2 linked regions of the Methylibium petroleiphilum PM1 genome follow. The protein of the gene in region 1 interacts with the protein of each later gene in a pairwise test. Links are inferred from orthologs where the notes say so. Each region holds a gene or a part of one and is shown on either strand. Other genes may lie near its edges.

Evidence for each region.
Region 2: the proteins of MPE_RS01335 (region 1) and MPE_RS00610 interact in binary tests that used the Escherichia coli proteins (3 or more experiments, as listed by UniProt). The link is inferred for Methylibium petroleiphilum PM1 from one-to-one orthologs.

What each region holds. Positions count from the first base shown.
Region 1 is NC_008825.1:290,600-294,404, reverse strand. The notes cover bases 427-3,220. They hold MPE_RS01335 (glutamate-5-semialdehyde dehydrogenase), read right to left. Parts: upstream 2,572-3,220; coding sequence 1,282-2,571; downstream 427-1,281. Other genes in these bases: MPE_RS01330 (AEC family transporter), read right to left, coding at 2,618-3,220; queC (7-cyano-7-deazaguanine synthase QueC), read right to left, coding at 567-1,274; MPE_RS01345 (LemA family protein), read right to left, coding at 427-496. Outside these bases: more of MPE_RS01345, read right to left, coding at 1-426; more of MPE_RS01330, read right to left, coding at 3,221-3,583; MPE_RS01325 (universal stress protein), read left to right, coding at 3,669-3,805. UniProt on the Escherichia coli protein: Catalyzes the NADPH-dependent reduction of L-glutamate 5-phosphate into L-glutamate 5-semialdehyde and phosphate. The product spontaneously undergoes cyclization to form 1-pyrroline-5-carboxylate.
Region 2 is NC_008825.1:127,499-130,487, forward strand. It holds MPE_RS00610 (sulfate/molybdate ABC transporter ATP-binding protein), read left to right. Parts: upstream 1-960; coding sequence 961-2,019; downstream 2,020-2,989. Other genes in the region: cysT (sulfate ABC transporter permease subunit CysT), read left to right, coding at 1-48; cysW (sulfate ABC transporter permease subunit CysW), read left to right, coding at 50-964; MPE_RS00615 (CysB family HTH-type transcriptional regulator), read right to left, coding at 2,065-2,989. UniProt on the Escherichia coli protein: Part of the ABC transporter complex CysAWTP involved in sulfate/thiosulfate import. Responsible for energy coupling to the transport system.

The sequences.
Region 1 (3,805 bases):
AAACCGCATCCTTGAAGACACGCCGCGTGAAGGCGATCTGGGCGTCGGTTTCCTGCAGGTCGCTCAACAGCGTGACCACGCGCTCCAGCGTCGCCTGCGTGTCGAAGCGATCGACGCGCGTCTCGACCAGCACGCGCAACGGCCGCAGCGCCCCTTCGAGCACCTGCTCGGCGAGTCCGAGGCTCTGGATCGCGCCGGCACTGGTGGGCCGCCCCTGGGCGTGGTCGGCCGCGGCCTGGGCCTGCCGGGTCGCGGCCATCACGGTCTGCAGCATCGCGACGCCCACCGCGTCGCCCATCGCCGGCCGCGCCTCGTCGCTGGCCAGCAACTCGGTGAGCTCGAAGGCCAGCGCCTGGCGGCGACGCAGTTGGGCGTCGATCGGCACCCAGCTCGCACCGACCGCGCTGCGCAGGCGCACCAGCCGGTTGTAGGCCCCGACGCCCCAGAACAGCAGCAGGGCCAGCAGCGCCAGGAGGACGGTGCGCGTCGTGCTCATCGGGAACGGGCGGGGGCCGGCATGGCTGCCGACTCTACGCCAGCCGTCGCGGCCGCCGCGGCGTGCGTCGTCAGGCGCCGGCGCACCAGGCCTCGTAGCCCTTGCGCCGCAGCTCGCAGGCCGGGCAGGCATTGCAGCCGTAGCCCCAGGCGTGGCGCACGCTGCGGTCGCCGAGGTAGCAGCTGTGGGTGTGCTCGAGGATCAGCTCGTTCAAGGCGCGGCCGCCCAGGCGATCGGTGAGCGCCCAGGTCCGGGCCTTGTCGAGCCACATCAGCGGCGTTTCTATCGTCATCGGCGTGGCCATGCCCAGGCTGAGCGCGACCTGCAGCGCCTTGAGTGTGTTGTCGCGGCAGTCAGGGTAGCCGGAGTAGTCGGTCTCGCACATGCCGCCGACCAGCACGCTGAGGTTGCGCCGGTAGGCCACGGTGGCCGCGAAGCCGAGGAACAGCAGGTTGCGCCCCGGCACGAAGGTGCTCGGCAGGCCGTTGGCCTGCATCTCGATCGCGCGCGCCGAGGTCAGCGCGGTGTCGGAGATCTGGCCGAGCAGACCGAGGTCGAGCACGTGGTCGTTGGCCAGCCGGCCGGCCCACAGCGGGAACGACCGCGCGATCGCCTCGCGCACCTGCACGCGGCATTCGAGTTCGACGACGTGGCGCTGGCCGTAGTCGAAGCCGATGGTCTCCACGTGCGCGTGGTGCTCCAGCGCCCAGGCCAGGCAGGCGGTCGAGTCCTGGCCGCCGGAGAACAGGACGAGGGCGCCGCGCGGATCGAGGCTCATGCGCCGATCAGGTGCGGACCTCGCCCTGCCCGAACACCACCCACTTCATCGAGGTGAGCCCCTCGAGGCCCACCGGCCCGCGGGCGTGGAACTTGTCGGTGCTGATGCCGATCTCGGCGCCCAGGCCGAACTCGAAGCCATCGGCGAAGCGCGTGCTGGCGTTGACCATCACGCTGGCCGAGTCGACCTCGCGCAGGAATCGCATCGCGTTCGGGTGGTTCGTGGTCAGGATCGCGTCGGTGTGGTGCGAACCGTAGCGGTTGATGCGGGCGATCGCCTCGTCGAGCGAGTCGACCAGCTTGATGCTGATGACCGGCGCCAGGTACTCCTCGGCCCAGTCGGCCTCGGTCGCGTCGACCAGCTTCGCGCCCGGCACCGCGGCCAGCAGCGCCTTGGCGCGCGGGCCGCAACGCATCTCCACGCCCTTGGCCGCGAACACCGCGCCGATGCGTGGCAGGAAGGCCGCCGCGACGTCTCGGTGCACCAGCAGCGACTCGGCCGCATTGCAGGGGCTGTACTTCTGGGTCTTGGCGTTGTCGGTCACGCGCACCGCGAGGTCGAGGTCCGCGCCAGCGTCGACGTAGACGTGGCAGTTGCCGTCCAGGTGCTTGATGACCGGCACCGTGGCCTCGGCGGCGATGCGCTCGATCAGGCCCTTGCCGCCGCGCGGAATGATCACGTCGACGTACTGCGGCATCGCGATCAGCCGGCCGACCGCGGCGCGGTCGGTGGTGGGCACCAGTTGCACGGCATCGCCTGGCAGCCCGGCCTCGGCCAGCGCGCGCACCACCAGCGCCATCAGCGCCGTGTTGGAATGCAGCGCCTCGGAACCACCGCGCAGGATCGCGGCGTTGCCGCTCTTGATGGCCAGCGAGGCGGCGTCGATCGTCACGTTCGGCCGGCTCTCGTAGACCATGCCGAACACGCCCAGCGGCACCCGCATCTGGCCGACGGTGATGCCGCTCGGGCGCCGGCGCAGGTTCGTCATCTCACCGATCGGGTCGGGCAGCGCGGCGACCTGCTCGCAGCCTTCGGCCATCAGCGCGATCACCTTGTCGGTGAGGCGCAGGCGGTCGACCATCGGCGCGGCCAGGCCGGCGCGGGTAGCAACGTCGAGGTCGCGCGCGTTCTCCGCGGCCAGCCGCGCAGCCCCGGCCCGGATCTCGCGGGCCAGCGCCAGCAGCGCCGCGTTCTTCGCCGCCGTCGATGCGGCGGCCATCGCCGTCGATGCGGAGCGTGCCGCGCTGCCCAGGCGGTCCATCAGCGCGATCACGGGGGTGGCGTCGGGTGCGTTCATGACCGGATTGTCGCAAAGCAGGGCCGGCCCTGCCGGTCCATTGGGCTCAGCTCAGCCACTGCGTCAGCAGCAACCACAACGGCGCCGTGGCGGCGAAGGCCAGCGTCGAGATCACGATCGCGGCGGTCGCCTCCGCCTCGCCGCTGCGGTAGCGCTGCGCGAACATCAGCGCGTTCGAGCCGGTCGGCATCGCCGCGGCCATGACGATCACCGCCAGCGCCAGCCCGCGCAGGCCCATGCCGTAGCCGACCGCGAGCACCAGCGCCGGTTGCACCAGCAGCTTGGCTGCCGCCAGCAGCAGCGCCGGGCCCGCCGCGCCGCGAAGGCCGTAGTGGCCGAGCGACAGGCCGATCGCGACCAGACACAACGGCACGACCGCAGTGCCCAGCATCTGCAGCACCTCGTCGATCGGGCCGGGGATGGGCGCGCCCGTCAGGTTCCAGGCCATGCCGGCCAGCACCGGCAGCACGATCGGGTGGATGACAGTGTTGCGCGCCGTCAGCAGCAGCGTGCGCGACAGCGATGCCGGCGCGCCGGCGTCGCGCGCCATCGCGTGGGCGAGGTCGCGCTCGACCAGCAGCGTCAGCACGGTGAGCAGGATCAGCGCATGCAGGCTGACGATCGACAGGTGCAGTTGCAGGCCGATCTCGCCGAACAGCGCAGCGGCCATCGGGATGCCGAGCTGGGCGTTGTTGCCGAACGAGGCGGTGATGGCTCGTACCGCGGGCTGTGCCGCCGCAGCGGCGCGGCACCGGCGCTGCAGCAGGTACACCAACAGCATCCAACCCACCACCGGCACGAAGAAGGCCCCCAGCGCCTGCCAGGGCAGCGTGCCCAGGTCGATGCGCGCCGTGGCACGGAACAGCAGCGCCGGCGCGAACACGTAGAACGCCGCATTCGAGAGGATGCGCGCCGCCTCGCCGCCAGCGAAAGGCTTGCAGCGGCCGGCCACCCAGCCGATGCCGATCGTCACGAAGATCGCCAGGAGCTTGAGGAAGATCAACGGAGACATGGATCGAGTATCCGGGAGCTGCGGAAGCGGTCGCGCATCACTCCGTCGTGAACTAGTCTTTCAAGACACAGCCAAGGAGGTTGCCATGTTCAAGCACCTGCTATTGCCGACCGACGGATCCAGTCCTTCCGAGGTGGTGAACCGCAAGGCCCTGCAGTTCGCCAAGGAACAGCAGGCCCGTGTCACCGCGATCCACGTCGTGCCGACCTTCCATACGCTGAC
Region 2 (2,989 bases), 160 kb from region 1 along the record:
ATCAACCTGCTGCAGGCCTGGTCGCGCCGTCGCCAGGGAGGAAACTGACATGACGACCGGCGCCACGCTGGCCCTGAAGGCCGCTGCACCCGCTGCGGCGGTCGCTCCGACGAACCTGCGCAACGCCACCTCGGAGGCGCCCTGGGTGCGCCGCACGCTGATCGGCATCGCGCTGGTGTTCCTGACGGTGTTCCTGTTCGTGCCGCTGTTCGCGGTGTTCTACGAGGCGCTGAAGAAGGGCTGGGATGTCTATCTCGCGGCGATCGTCGAGCCCGACGCGCTGTCGGCCATCCGGCTCACGCTGCTGGCGGCAGCGGTGTCGCTGCCGCTGAACCTGGTGTTCGGCGTGGCGGCGGCCTGGTGTATCGCCAAGTTCAACTTCCGCGGCAAGAACATCCTGCTGACGCTGATCGACCTGCCGTTCTCGGTGAGCCCGGTGATCGCCGGCCTGATCTTCGTGCTGGTGTTCGGCCTGCAGGGCTGGCTGGGCGGCTGGCTGCGCGAGCACGACCTGAAGATCATCTTCGCGCTGCCTGGCATCGTGCTGGCCACGGTGTTCATCACCTTCCCGTTCATCGCGCGCGAGCTGATCCCGCTGATGCAGGCGCAGGGCGTCGAGCAGGAAGAGGCGGCGCGCGTGCTGGGCGCTTCGGGCTGGCAGATCTTCTGGCGCGTGACGCTGCCCAACATCAAGTGGGCGCTGCTGTATGGCGTGATCCTGTGCAATGCGCGGGCGATGGGGGAGTTCGGCGCGGTGTCGGTGGTCTCGGGCCACATCCGCGGCCAGACCAACACGATGCCGCTGCACATCGAGATCCTCTACAACGAATACCAGTTCGCGGCGTCGTTCGCGGTGGCTTCGCTGCTGGCCGGGCTGGCGCTGGTGACGCTGGTGCTGAAGTACCTGGTGGAGCGACGGGTGAGAAACCAGATCAAGGGCGCGAGCGCGCTGGAGGCCGTATGAGCATCGAAGTCCGTAACCTGAACAAGCGCTTCGGCCCCACCGTCGTCTGCGACGACATCTCGATCGACATCCCCTCGGGCGAGCTGGTCGCGCTGCTCGGACCCTCGGGTTCTGGCAAGACCACGCTGTTGCGCATCATCGCGGGCCTGGAAGTGCCCGACAGCGGCAGCGTGCTGTTCCACGGCGAGGACGCCACCCGCACCGACGTGCGCGAGCGCCAGGTCGGCTTCGTGTTCCAGCACTACGCGCTGTTCGCGCACATGACGATCTTCGAGAACGTGGCCTTCGGGCTGCGCGTGCGCCCCAAGGCCACGCGGCCCAGCGAAGCCGAGATCCGCAGCAAGGTCACCGCGCTGCTGAAGCTGGTGCAGCTCGACTGGATCGCCGACCGCTTCCCGCACCAGCTGTCGGGCGGCCAGCGCCAGCGTATCGCCCTGGCGCGCGCGCTGGCGGTGGAGCCCAAGGTGCTGCTGCTCGACGAGCCCTTCGGGGCACTCGACGCCAAGGTGCGCAAGGAGCTGCGCCGCTGGCTGCGCCGCCTGCACGACGAGGTGCATGTGACGAGCGTGTTCGTGACCCACGACCAGGAGGAGGCGATGGAGGTCGCCGACCGCATCGTCGTGATGAACCAGGGCCGCGTCGAGCAGGACGGCCCGCCGGACCAGGTGTACGACCACCCGGCGTCGCCCTTCGTGCTGCAGTTCCTGGGGGACGTGAACCTGTTCCACGGCCGCTTCGGAGCAGGCCGGGGCGATGCGAAGGTCAGCGGCGAGGTCAGCTACGTACGCCCGCACGAGCTGGCGATCCTGGCTGCACCGGCCGAGGGCTCGCTGCCGGTGACGCTGTCGCAGGCGCTGACCGTGGGGCCTAACACGCGGGTGGAGTTCAAGCGCGTGGACGACGGCAGCTACATCGACGTCGAGCTGCCGCGCTCGGAGTTCCATGCGCTGCGCGAACGCTTCCCGCTCGATCCCGGCGCCACCGTGCACCTGCTGCCGCGCCGCGTGACGCGCTTCGCGCAGGAGTCCGAAGCCGATCCGGCCGCGATGATCTGATCGGGTCCCGGTCGGGCCGTCGCACCCGACCGAGCCGCGCACTGCTCAGAGTTCGACCTTGCCGCCGTCGAGCGCGCGCTGCACCACCTTGCGCGTCAGCGACGGCGCAAAGCTCTCGATGAAGTCGTACACATAGGCCCGCAGGTAGCTGCCGCGCTTGAGCGCCAGGCGCGTCATGTTCACGGCGAACAGGTGGCGCGCGTCGAGCGCGCGCAGGTGGCGATCGCGCTCGTCGTCGTAGGCGATCGAGGCGACGATGCCGACGCCCAGGCCCAACTCCACGTAGGTCTTGATCACGTCGGCGTCCATCGCCGTCAGCGCCAGCGTGGGCGTGAGGCCCTCGCGCTCGAAGGCCTCGTCGATGTGCGAGCGGCCGGTGTAGCCGGCGTCGTAGGTGATCAGCGGGTATTCGGCGAGCCGCTTCAGCGTGAGGGCGCCGCCGTCGAGCAGCGGGTGGTCGGGCGGCACCAGCACCGCGTGCGTCCAGCGGTAGCAGGGCAGCGCCACGAGGTCGGGGTACTGCGCCAGCGCCTCGGTCGCGATGCCGATGTCGGCCTCGCCGTCGAGCAGCATCTGCGCCACCTGCTTCGGCGAGCCCTGGTGCAGCTGCAACTGCACGCCCGGATGGCTGCCGCGGAAGTCGCGCACCGCTGGCGGCAGCGCGTAGCGCGCCTGCGAGTGGGTGGCGGCGATGGACAGCGGGCCGTGGTCCTGCTGGGCGTAGTCGGCGCCGGCGCGCTTGAGGTTGTCGGCGTCGTGCAGCAGCCGCTCCACGATCGGCAGCACCGCCTCGCCGGGGGCGGTGAGCCCGGTCAGCCGCTTGCCGGCGCGCACGAAGATGTCGACGCCGAGCTCGTCTTCGAGCTCGCGGATCTGCCGGCTCACGCCCGGCTGCGACGTGTGCAGCGCCTCGGCCACGTCGGTGAGGTTGAAGCCGAGCCGCACCGCCTCGCGGACGGAGCGCAGTTGC